DNA from 3 places in the Trichocoleus sp. FACHB-591 genome. Region 3 is predicted to be linked to each of the others. Evidence: predicted binding sites of a transcription regulator. Region 3 holds the regulator's gene; each other region holds the start of a gene.
The links. The regulator NtcA, encoded in region 3, controls nitrogen genes in cyanobacteria. The targets are predictions, from matches to a motif close to TTTGTANNNNNNNNTACAAA.

Region 1 (4,206 bases), on a different contig from region 3:
TGCCAAGCCATCTTCTTCCCAAAGACAACACAGCACCACCCAGTGAAAGGGAGTCAACCCCAGAGGTTCTAGGCGTTCTTGAAACTTGCGGCTCAAGAGTTGAGAGAGTAATTTGATGCGATAGCCCAGGCCGTGGGGAGCCAATACTTCCTGCCATTCCTTAGGTAACTTTTGCTTGGCAGGGGAAGAGGTCATTGCAGCTCCAAGTGGCATTACTTAGCACGCTTATTATTTTAATGGAGGGAGTTCTATTTTGAGTATTTAGCAGCACATATCTCTAAAAAACAGCCCCCAGAGGTCGTTGGGGGCCAGCTCCTAAAGGAGTGATGAGGTAACACTTAGTACAAATGTATTGATAATCTAGTATTTTGTCAACTGTCTCAGCGAATCCTAGGATTTATAGTTTTGGCTTAGGTGAAACAAGCAGTCTGAATCAGTGCGATCGCCTCTAGAGAGCTTAACTGCAAAATTAACCACCCCAAAAGGTGAACCAAATACGAAATTGTTACATCGGATACAGAACGAACTGCCCTGAAATTGGTGCAATCATTTTTACTTCCTAACCAAGATCTTTAAGTCTTTCTAGTTAGGCGTCCGGCTCTTGGAGCGGCGCAATTGTCGATTCTTTCTCGCAGTCTGCTCGTAGCAAAGTTGAGGGTGGCTTTGCTCACAGTCAGGCTGTACTTTCCGGTGCGAGTTCACTGCCTTAGTTCACAAAGGAATCATTCACTGGCAATGTCAAAACTAATGCTCACCAAGAAGTCGCGGGGCAGACATAGACAGCTGTCCTTACCGAAAGCGACCAAGTGGTTTTCTCCTAACTGGTACGCCAAAATGCTCTCGCCGAGCTGGCAAGCCTGCATTCCTTTAGCCCTCGTCATTGTGCTGGCTTGGGGCTACGCGGGTGTCGCTCAAACCGCTCCTAACTTGACAGATGTAGCGAAGGCCACGTCTGACTTAAAAGTGGGCTTAGACACCATGTGGGTGATGGTAGCCGCAATGCTGGTGTTCTTTATGAATGCTGGCTTCTGCATGCTAGAAACTGGCTTCTGTCGCCAGAAAAATGCGGTTAACGTTTTGGCTAAAAACTTAATCGTTTTCGCTATGTCTACCATTGCTTTTTGGGTCGCGGGCTTCGGCTTGATGTTTGGTGGTGGTAGCGAGTTTATTGGTACCGATGGCGTCTTTTTCCTCTCTGGTGTTGACAACAGCCCAGCCACCCTGGATGCCTACCAAGGAGCCTATGGTTCGCTGAACTGGGCAGGTGTCCCGCTGTTGGCAAAGTTCTTCTTCCAACTTGCCTTTGCGGGTACTGCTGCCACTATCGTTTCCGGTGCGGTGGCAGAACGAATCAAGTTTGTTGACTTTCTAATCTTCAGCTTGTTGCTAGTCGGGGTTGCTTACCCACTGACAGGACACTGGATTTGGGGCGGTGGCTGGCTTGCAGACCTGGGTTTCTGGGACTTTGCAGGCTCAACGGTGGTTCATGCTGTGGGTGGTTGGGCTGCCCTGCTGGGTGCGGCGATCTTGGGACCCCGCATTGGCAAGTACAACGAAGACGGCAGCTCCAATGCCATGCCAGGACATAACATTGCGATCGCCACTCTGGGTTGTTTAATTCTCTGGCTAGGTTGGTTTGGCTTTAACCCAGGCTCCACCATGAGCATCACCTGGCAAATTGGCCACATTGCCATGACCACCAATCTTGCGGCTGCTTTTGGTGGTTTGGCTGCGACCATCACCGCCTGGTTCGTCTTAGGCAAGCCTGATCTCTCAATGGTGATCAACGGCATCCTGGCAGGATTAGTGGCAGTCACAGCTTCTTGCGCCTTTATTCCAGTTTGGGCTTCTGCCATCATCGGCACGATCGGTGGAGTGATGGTTGTATTTGCCGTTCTCTGGATCGACCGTCTAAAAATTGATGACCCTGTAGGCGCAATCTCGGTTCACTTAGTCAACGGTGTTTGGGGCACGATCGCCGTGGGTCTGTTTGCCGTTGGTCCCAATGTCAAGGTGGGTCAAGATATCCTCTACACTGCTGGTCCTAGCACAGGTTTCTTACTGGGCGGCGGGCTGAATCAACTAGGCCTGCAACTCTTAGGCACAGCTGCTATTGCCCTAACTATCGGAATTCTCTCCGCTATCTTCTGGTTCGCGCTTAAGGCAACCTTAGGCATTCGCGTCTCGCCAGAAGAAGAACTCAAGGGTCTGGATATTGGTGAGCACGGTATGGAAGCGTACAGTGGATTCCTCAAAGATGCGGGCGGCATGACTGGTAGCACCATTCGCTGAGATTGAGCTTTCTAAATTTAGCTAACTTATTGGTTGCTAAATCAGCTTAGTTATACCTTCTGTCAAGAGCTTAGAGCTGCTAAAGGTGAGCCTTAGCAGCTCTTTTCTATGGAGTTCTCTTGATGAAAAATACCGCGATCGCGATCTTCAAGAAACAGAGGTAGACAACTTTTGGCTGTCAGGAGTAAATTGTCACCACGATATAAATTGCTACTGAATCTTCACTAATTATTTGCCACAGAAGATTTTTGTATACCTTGATACAGAACTGACTCATCAAAAATTGGTGCAATCAAATTCATTTCTCTTGACGTGGAAGGGCTAACACAAGTGTTGAAGAAAGGTTTGATGATCGGAGCGATCGCTCTGTGGCTTCTGAGTGGTCCCTTAATGGGAACGGCTCTAGCCCAGGAAGCGGACGCAAATCCTATTGATACAGGCGACACAGCCTTCGTGCTCGTTTCGTCAGCATTAGTATTATTGATGACTCCAGGCTTAGCCTTCTTCTACGGAGGATTGGTGCGATCGCGCAACGTGCTCAATACCATGATGATGAGCTTGATCCTCATGGGCGTTGTCGGCGTCACCTGGGTTCTTTGGGGCTACAGCCTTGCCTTTGCTCCTACCTCCATCACCCCTGGAGCTGAGCCTGCATTTACAGCAAATCCCATCATTGGTAGCCTGAATTGGCTATTTTTGAATGGCGTGGGCACAGACCCCGACCCTGTGGGTTATGCCACCACCATTCCGCACCAACTCTTCATGGCCTATCAGATGATGTTTGCCATCATCACGCCCGCTCTAATTTCTGGTGCGATCGTGGAGCGGATGAGCTTCAAGGCTTACTTCTGGTTCGTGACGCTGTGGTCTACCCTGATCTACTCACCCCTCGCTCATTGGGTCTGGGGTAAGGGTTGGATTGGTGCGATGGGAGCACTTGACTTTGCTGGTGGCACGGTCGTCCACATCAGCTCTGGTGTCTCTGCGCTTGTCGCGGTTTGGGTGCTCGGTCCTCGGAAAACTTACCCGGTTCAACCCGCTGCTCCCCACAACGTCCCCTACGTGCTACTCGGCATTGGTTTGCTTTGGTTTGGTTGGTTTGGTTTCAACGCGGGTAGCGCCCTAGGTGCTGGTGCTTTAGCAACGGTTGCTTTTGTGGCAACGATGGTGTCTAGCGCCGCTGGTGGACTGACTTGGGTGATTGTAGAATGGCTACTCCGTGGCAAACCGACTGCCATTGGTATCGCTAGTGGTTTCTTGGCAGGTTTAGTCGGTGTAACTCCAGCAGCAGGGTTTGTTACCCCCATCGGTGCACTTTTGATTGGTTCCATTACCGCTGTTTGCTGCTTCTTCGCGGTTAGCCTCCGCGCCAAGCTTCAGTTCGACGATTCCTTAGACACTTTCCCCATCCACGGTTTGGGTGGCACCATTGGAGCAATTCTGACAGGCTTCTTTGCTACTAAAGCCGTTAACGAACTGGGTGACAATGGCTTGTTCTTCGGCAATCCTGTTCAGTTATGGGAGCAGATTGTGGGAGTGGTCGTCACCTACATCTTTGCGGGAGTTGGTACCTTTGTGATCTTGAAACTCCTCAGCTTGGTCATGGATCTACGGGTTAAGCCTGTAGTGGAAGACCAAGGTTTGGACGTCAACGAACATGGGGAAGAAGGCTACGGCCAAGAATTTGCCTCTGGACTCAGCTACAACAGGGAGTAGTCCCAATTTTTTGGACGAATACCAGATTGCGACTACAATCTGATTCAAAACGACGTTGAGTTTGCTTCAGTGCCTACTCGCTCTCGAAAAATCGTTCCTGCTTGGGCCTTGCTGTCACTCGCAGCGAATAGCCTTCTGCTATTGACTGTGCTGCTGCTGCTTCGAGGCCACCGCTTGCCGTCACTGGCGAAAGCTAGT
Region 2 (4,206 bases), on a different contig from region 3:
TGCAACAAGGCAATTTGGCTGTAAGGGATACCGTCAGCCGTTGTAAGGTTGTAGAACTGGGGCGGTTGAGGAAACTGAATTGGGGCGATCGCTTCTCCCTGATGATCTAAAGTCAATGATGGAGATGAGGTGGTAGTGACTGTGTAAGGCGATCGCGCTGCTGGATTGTTGAAGATAGGCACCATGACAGTTGTGCCGTCTACAGTCACAGCTTTGTGGTCAGAAGGACCCGCCCCACCTTTGCGTCCTGCTGCTCCAACTTCTTGCTCTACCAGCTTCAAGCCATGGGTTTGTAATTCTACAATCAACTGTTGCTTGTTCATAGATTGGGTTTACGCTCCCACCGAAACTTTCTCTCAGACTCTTGAATCAGCACATCATTAATACTGGCCTCTCGTCTTTGCATCAACCCATTCTCGGCAAACTCCCACTGTTCATTGCCGTAAGCCCGATACCAATAGCCAGAGTCGTCATGCCATTCATACTCAAATCGAACCGAGATCCGATTCTCTGTAAAGCTCCAAAGCTCCTTTTTGAGACGGTAATCTAACTCCTTGGCCCACTTGCGATTCAGAAAAGCCGCGATCGCTTCTCGCCCACTAAAGAATTCAGCTCGATTGCGCCATTGGGAATCCTCTGTATAGGCCAAAGCGACCTTCTGCGGATCACGAGTGTTCCAGGCATCCTCTGCCGCTTGAACTTTGGCTTTTGCTGTTTCCAGCGTAAAGGGTGGTAGGGGTGGTTTTATTTCCATACGGTGTCGGGATTAGGAAGTAGGTTGTAAGGATGGATCAAGGGGTTCTTCTGCAACTGGAAGTCTTGGAGCTGAAACCTCCTTTATCACTGACTGGGGTTCTAAATTAATTTGCAATTGCAGCAGATCAGGGCGGGAATAGTGACCCACAGAATCCATCATGCGTTTTCGCTTAGTAATTAGGGAGAAATCCAGATCGGCGATCGCCATCCCCTCACCTTCTGTAATTGGGGTACAAAGGTGATTTCCTTCCGGTCCAATAATTGCGGTATTACAGCCACCACCGAGCACCCGTTGCAGCTTTTCATCAGAGGTGATTTGACCCACCTGTCCTGGAGAGAGCCAACCTGTCGCATTTACAACAAAACAGCCAGATTCCAAAGCATGATGGCGAATTGTTACTTCAATTTGGTCTGTAAAAATCTGGCCCACCAAGGAACCAGGGAATTGGGCACAGTGAATCTGCTCATGCTGGGCCATGAGGGCGAATCGAGCCAAAGGATTGTAGTGCTCCCAGCAAGCCAAGGCACCCAGTTTTCCCACTGCTGTCTCCACAACCCTCAAGCCAGAACCATCTCCTTGCCCCCATACCATCCGCTCATGATAGGTGGGTGTAATCTTGCGCCGCTTCAACAATAGAGTACCGTCGGCATCAAAAATTAGCTGCGTGTTGTAGAGGGAGCCATGATCTCGCTCATTGACTCCTAGCACCACCACCATTGCATAAGAACGAGCCGCTCTGCTCACCGCATCTACCACTGGCCCAGGCACTGTCACGGCTTCTTCATACAGCCGCATATGTTCCTGCCCCATGAGAACGGGCGGTTGCACAAAGGAGAAGTAAGGATAATAAGGGATAAAAGTCTCAGGAAAAACGATCAATTGCACCCCTGCTTTGGCAGCTTTAGCGATCGCCTGCAACACCTTCTCTGTGGTGCCATCCCGACTAAATAAAACTGGGCTAAGCTGTACGGCTGCGGCTCGAATGGTATGAGAATCATTCATTGCTTACAAGGTCCAAGTATCTAAAATTAAGGCTCCATCTTTGCGATGCAGGAGCACTAGATCCAGGACGTCCAAAGGATTGATGGGACGGATACCAGGAATCAGGGAAGGTTCACCATGCCCATACAAAGCTTGTAGAGCAAAGCGACAGGCATAAACTTTGCCACCCTCTGCCATAAACTTGCTGATTTGGTCATTAAAGTTTTGATGTCCAGGGAAAGCTGCATCTCCTAACTTAGGAAATCCCCGCTGTACTCCCAAAGTTACGCCAGGGCCATACAGCAAGACAGAAGTCTCAAATCCTTTACGCAGTAGGCGCGTAGCTTGCAATAAATTAACAAAACCGATCGATCCTTCAAATGCAACGGTGTGGAACGTGACTAATGCTTTCTCACCAGGCTCAGCTTTGACATCGGGAAAGACTTTCTCTTCGTAATCAACAAAGAAATCACCAACTTGATGAGCAGGAGTAGTTACTTCAGGCATCTCTTTTTCCTTGAATAGTGTTGCCAGATTAAGGGCTAGCTGAGGAGATCTTTGTATCCCTCACTACGAAAGGTTTAACTCTATCAATAAGGCTAGGGAGGGCGAGCACTCAGTCTATTTCTCAGGTCAAAACGCTGAAAATTAGTACCAAACTCACCTAAGTACCTATCGATTTCGCTAGGTCGCTAACAATGCGTCTCTGGACTACGAACCCAGCAAAAATTCATTGACCACACTCCAGTCATTGGGGTATGACACCTTCTTCCTGGCGACGATGTAATCAGCTAGATAACTGGCGTCACGGGCAATCCCAGAAAAGCGGCCTGACCCCCAGGTATAGAGCCAGGGAAGCCCTAGAAAATAGAGCCCCCAGACTCCGGTTACACCGCGTTCATGACCTGGATATCCCTTGCCATCAAAGACAGGCACCTCTACCCAACTAAAATCAGACTGATACCCAGTACACCAAATCACTGTACTAATATTGGCTTGAGCATAGTCCAGGCTGAGGATCGACTGCTCAGGCTGCCAAACTGGATGGTAAGCAGGTTCTGTCGGAGCCTCAATCTGGTTTTTCTCAATGAATCCATCAATGGTTTTCTTGATGCTTTCCGCCACCGCATCGGCTTGATCCAAATTTTGTTGCAAGTTATCCCAGAATTCTAACTGGCGATCGCTAATATCCTTCAGCCTGCCATAGAGTTGCATCCCTTCTAGAGCAAATTGTCGTAAGTCAATCTCTCTCCCTCCATCTCGACCTGTAACATAGTGGTTGGCTTTGGCTCTCACTTTTTCTTTTTGGGGATGTTCTTCAATCGATAAATCGTAATATCCCATCTGATCTAGCCAATCGACCACATCTTTGCCTCGGTAGCGTCGGGGCGATCGCGGTGCACTCCCCACACAGAGATGTACTTGTCTACCAGCCAAGTGGAGATCTTCAGCAATTTGGCATCCTGATTGCCCTGTACCTACGATCAACACGGCTCCAGGCGGTAAAGACTGGGAATTTTTGTATTCTGAGGCATGGAGTTGCGTAATGTTTTTAGGGAGCCGTTCAGCAATCTTTGGCACCTTAGGGAGATGGTAGCTGCCAGATGCCACGACTACCTGGTCAGCCGTGTATTCTCCGATGGAAGTTGTCACCTCAAAGAAGTTCTGAGTTACGTTCTGACTCAGCTTGAATACCTCAACCCCTTGCTGAATAGGAGGATCGAAAGAGGCAGCATAAGCCTCGATATATTGCACAATTTCGTCTTTCTGCATGAAACCGTGAGGGTCATCGCCTGGATAGGCATAGCCTGGGAGCTTACATTGCCAATTGGGTGTGACTAAACAAAAGGAGTCCCAGCGTTTAGTGCGCCAAGCATAGCCAATTTTGTTTTTCTCAAAAACAATGTGATCGATGCCTCTCTCCTTCAAGCAATAGCTCATGGAGAGCCCTGCCTGACCTCCACCCACAATAATGACTGAATAGTGATTGTTCATAAGCTGGCTTTTGTCTGGCTGGAATGTGTTGCCAGATTAAGTCCTGATTTCGCAAGTCTTTGTATCTCTCACTACGGAAGCCGGAGATCTAGCAATAAGGATAGGAGAAGCGATCGCATCATTTCCTCAGATTTATTTAGCCAGCCATCCCTTAGCGATCGCCTCATAAATCGCTTGGTAACGAGTCCGCGCCTGCAATTTCGCCAAGACATTATTCATGTGAAACTTAACGGTACTTTCGCTAATGATTAGATGATCGGCAATATCGCGATCGCGATGCCCCTGAGTCAACAAAGCCAGAATCTCCAACTCTCGCTCAGACAGAGGTTGCTGTTTTTCCAAATCTGGGTCGATACCCCACGATTTACCCTGTGACAACGCTTCTACTGCCTGTCTTAATGCCTCTGGGCTGGTAGACAAATCAACTTTGCCTCGAATCCCCTTCGGTACAATTTGACTTCCCTGTTGCACCC
Region 3 (4,206 bases):
ACCAGCATGAAAATTGACTATGACGAAGGCAGATCTCTGGAAGTTGAGGCAATTTTTGGCAACCCACTCCGAGCTGCCCAAGCCGCAGGAGTGCAGCTTCCGCAGATTGCCATGCTCTACCAACAGTTAAAGTTTTTGAGCAATCGCACCCGAGCCCAATCCCCAGAGCAAGGATAGATTACAAAACGCCTTTGGAACTGGGAATGGTGTGAGCCCGACGGGGATCGGTTTCTGTAGCAACGCGCAAAGCACGGGCAAAGGCTTTGAAAGTAGCCTCAATAATATGGTGTGAGTTGATGCCATCTAGCTGACGGATGTGCAGCGTCATCTGGCTGTGATTCACCACTGCCACAAAGAATTCCCGTACTAGTTGCGTGTCGTAAGTGCCGACTCGTTCGGTGGGGATTTGCAGGCCATAGCTAATGTGAGGCCGACCAGATAAATCTAGAGCTACCTGAATTAGAGCTTCGTCCAAGGGCGCGAGGAAGTTACCAAACCGGACAATGCCTTTGCGATCGCCCAACGCTTTAGCCAGAGCTTGACCCAGGGTAATGCCCACATCTTCGTTGGTGTGATGGTCATCAATTTCTAAGTCGCCCGTCGCTCGCACCTCTAGGTCAAACAGCCCATGTGAAGCAATCTGATGCAACATGTGGTCGAGAAATGGAATACCTGTGGCGGCTACACAGCGGCCCTGTCCATCCAAATTAATGGTGACATGCACATCTGTCTCACCCGTTTTGCGGCTGACTGAGGCCACTCGTCCTGAAAATACGGGTTCTAATGATGCTCCGTTGGCCTGCTCGAAGGCTGTGCGGTTCTCTTGGGAAGACGCTTCATGAATGCTAGTCTGCATAGGCCCTACTCAATACTGGGAAGTAAAAACTGAGAAGTAGAAACAGGAAGTAAGAAACTTTGAGCCTGCGCAGGCAGGCCAAACGGTTGTAGTCACTCAAGGGCAACCACTACATCCCCATGATCTCATAGCCAGAATCAACATAGAGGATTTGCCCTGTCATACCGCTGGACAAATCACTGCATAGGAACGCCGCTGTATTGCCAACTTCTAGTTGAGTCACAGTGCGACGCAGGGGTGCCACTTCCTCCACATGATGAATCATGTCCAGAATTCCCCCAACCGCAGAGGAAGCGAGAGTTCTAATCGGGCCAGCAGAAATGCCGTTGACTCGAATATTGTGGGGTCCGAGTTCTGCCGCCAAGTATTTGACGCTCATTTCTAAGCCCGCTTTGGCAATGCCCATAACGTTATAGTTGGGCACCACGCGCACCCCGCCCAAGTAGGTCAATGTGACAATGCTGCCGCCTTCTGTCATCAGGGGTTTAGCGGCACCGCTGAGCTGAATCAACGAATAAGTGCTGATGTCTAAGGCTGTGGTAAATCCTGGCCGCGAAGTGTTGCTAAAGTGGCCAGATAAGTCATCTTTGTTGGCAAAGGCCAGACAGTGAACCAAGATATCTAGCTTGCCCCACTTCTCCTTCACAGTCTCAAAGGTGGACTGAATCTGAGCATCATCTTGCACATTGCAGGGCACAAACAAGCTGGGTTGTAGCGGTTCAACCAGTTCTGCTACTTTTTTTTCCATCTTGCCCCGCTCATCGGGCAGATAGGTAATCCCTAGGTTGGCACCCGCTTTATGGAGTTGTTGGGCAATTCCCCAAGCAATCGAGCGATTGTTAGCAATGCCTGTGACTAAGGCATTTTTTCCGGTCAGATCCAGCATGGCAATCTCTTCGTTAAGGGCAATTACGAGAATACTCAAAGATGGGGGCTTAAAGATATTGACATCGACTGTCGCTTGTAGGGTGATACGCTGCCTTGAGTCCTATCACAAGATATCTGTCTTTAGGGGGAGTAAGATAGGGTCTAAATAGACCGCTTACAGCTAAGATCCGTTCGTTTGTAGTCCTCGAAACAGCAGCCAAATTCTTCAGCCATTGGCGATCGCTGGCCGATTGTGTATCAAATAGAACAAAAAATGACTCTAGAGTAAGTTTAAGTGTTCTAAAGTCATCAATTGCTTACAGTTGGCTCACCTTCGTAAGGTTCATCTCCAGACGAGCGGCCCATGAAGGTTGGAGAAGGGCATCGAAAAGGTAAAAGGATATGGTAATGACGCAGGATAGGCCGTTAGCATCTGTGTTTCGTCAATTGGGAGGCGGAGCATTTCCTCCCGTGATTGAAACGTTTGATCGAGGCAAGACGATTTTCTTCCCCGGTGATCCAGCGGAGCGTGTCTACTTTTTGGTCCGAGGTGCGGTCAAACTGTCTCGCGTTTATGAAGCGGGCGAAGAAATCACCGTAGCCTTGCTGCGAGAAAATAGTGTCTTTGGGGTTCTCTCGCTGATTACAGGCAATCGTTCTGATCGCTTTTATCACGCAGTTGCTTTCACTCCGGCGGAATTGCTCTCGGTGCCCATTGAGCAAGTGGAAAAAGCCCTCAAGGATAACCCAGAGCTGTCGATGCTGATGTTGCAAGGGTTGTCTTCGCGCATCTTGCAGACTGAGATGATGATCGAAACCTTGGCCCACCGGGATATGGGATCACGCTTGGTCAGCTTCTTGCTCATCCTCTGTCGTGACTTTGGCGTTCCTGGCCCTGACGGGATCACAATTGACTTGAAATTGTCGCATCAGGCGATCGCAGAGGCGATTGGTTCCACACGGGTCACAGTCACGCGCCTACTCGGGGATCTGCGGCAGGAGAAGATGATTTCCATCCATAAGAAAAAAATTACGGTTCATAATCCCGTCGCCCTCAGTCAACAGTTCAGTTGATCTGCTATGGTTAACCTCTAGTAATAACAAGCGCTTACAGCGACTTGAATACAGCTCTCTGGTCTAGGAAGGTGCTTCATGGCACTCCTGCGAGGAAACAAAGAGAGCCGTGATGCTCTCCTGACGCTGAGGCAAGGCAGCCACTTTTGCGAGCTGGGTCTACTTGTTGTCGTCCTACAGGTGTGATGGCACACAAAACTTCCAGGGCATGAGATAGGCTGTATCTGAGTTGGGTGTGAGCCAAATGGCTTCCTGAGGGTAGATGACCAGCGGGTACATCTTAATTGTGGCAATCTTGGTGTTGGGGGGTGTGATCGCAACGGTGGGCGATCGCATCGGCACGCGCGTAGGCAAGGCTCGCCTCAGCTTGTTTAACTTGCGTCCCCGCAAAACCGCGGTCTTAGTGACGATTGTCACGGGTGGCATCATTTCTGCTTCTACACTCGCCATTTTGTTTGCTGTGAGCGATCAACTCCGGACTGGCGTTTTTGAATTGGGCAAAATTCAGAAAAACCTCTCTAGGGCGCGAGAAGATTTAGCAAAGACGCGGGTCCAAAAAAATCAAGTTGAGCAAGAGCTGACCCAAGCTCGCGCCGAGCAAGTTTCGGCCCAACAACGGCTGGATCGAATTAATTTGTTTCTTAAGGCCGCGATCGCCAAGCAAGCGACGACAGAAGCACAGCTAAATCGTACCCAAACCCAGCTAGGCCGAGTCGAGGCTGAAAGAGCCCGAACCGAAGCTCAGCTCGATCAAACTCAGAGCCAACTGAGCCGCGCGGAAGCAGAAAAGGATCGGATTGAAGATGCCAAAGACCGCACCGAAGCAGAACTAAACCGAACTCAAACGCAACTAAGCACTGTTTCTCAGCAAGCAACGGGACTCCGCTCCGAGATCGACCGACTGGATAGCGAGCGCCAAAACTTGATTAAAGAAACTAAAGATTTAGAGGTTCAACAGGCCAATCTAGAGAAAGCTGTCCAAACCTTGCAGCGGTACTACCAGTACTATCAAGCGCAGTATGAAACCTTACGCCAAGGCAACGTCGCTCTCTTCCGAGGACAAGTGTTGTCAGCAGGCATCGTGCGGATCGTTTCTCCCACAGGCGCTCAGCAAGCAATAGACCAGTTACTGCGAGAAGCAAATCGTAACGCTATCAAGTTGACCCGTCCTGGTACTGGTCAAGTCAGCGAGCAGATTATTCAAATCACCAGACCGGAAGTAGAACAACTGGTTGACCAAATTGAAGATGGTCGCGATTACGTCATTAGAATTCTCTCAGCGGGTAACTATGTGCTAGGAGAAAAGAGCGTTCAGGTGGTGGCGAGCGCTACGCTCAACCAAGTGGCATTTCTGTCTGGTGATGTCATTGCTGCCGCTTCAGTTGATCCATCTACCCTAACTGAAGCCG

Region 1: H6F90_RS04630 (ammonium transporter) is a predicted target of NtcA. The motif match lies at 2,540-2,559, and genes of this name have one in related genera.
Region 2: H6F90_RS15040 (MSMEG_0572/Sll0783 family nitrogen starvation response protein) is a predicted target of NtcA. The motif match lies at 2,296-2,315, and genes of this name have one in related genera.

What each region holds. Positions count from the first base shown of each region.
Region 1 is NZ_JACJPA010000029.1:137,397-141,602, forward strand. Features, by position in the region: gene H6F90_RS04620 (MarR family winged helix-turn-helix transcriptional regulator) at 1-195, opposite strand, end outside; gene H6F90_RS04625 (ammonium transporter) at 736-2,292, shown strand; gene H6F90_RS04630 (ammonium transporter) at 2,605-4,008, shown strand; gene H6F90_RS31390 (GDSL-type esterase/lipase family protein) at 4,078-4,206, shown strand, end outside.
Region 2 is NZ_JACJPA010000083.1:31,959-36,164, forward strand. Features, by position in the region: gene H6F90_RS15025 (MSMEG_0568 family radical SAM protein) at 1-323, opposite strand, end outside; gene H6F90_RS15030 (nuclear transport factor 2 family protein) at 320-754, opposite strand; gene H6F90_RS15035 (Nit6803 family nitrilase) at 767-1,759, opposite strand; gene H6F90_RS15040 (MSMEG_0572/Sll0783 family nitrogen starvation response protein) at 1,763-2,245, opposite strand; gene H6F90_RS15045 (MSMEG_0569 family flavin-dependent oxidoreductase) at 2,450-3,733, opposite strand; gene H6F90_RS15050 (LuxR C-terminal-related transcriptional regulator) at 3,866-4,206, opposite strand, start outside.
Region 3 is NZ_JACJPA010000110.1:95,306-99,511, reverse strand. Features, by position in the region: gene H6F90_RS23880 (putative 2-dehydropantoate 2-reductase) at 1-177, shown strand, start outside; gene hisB (imidazoleglycerol-phosphate dehydratase HisB) at 179-856, opposite strand; gene fabI (enoyl-ACP reductase FabI) at 966-1,742, opposite strand; gene ntcA (global nitrogen regulator NtcA) at 2,126-2,797, shown strand; gene H6F90_RS23860 (DUF3084 domain-containing protein) at 3,060-4,206, shown strand, end outside.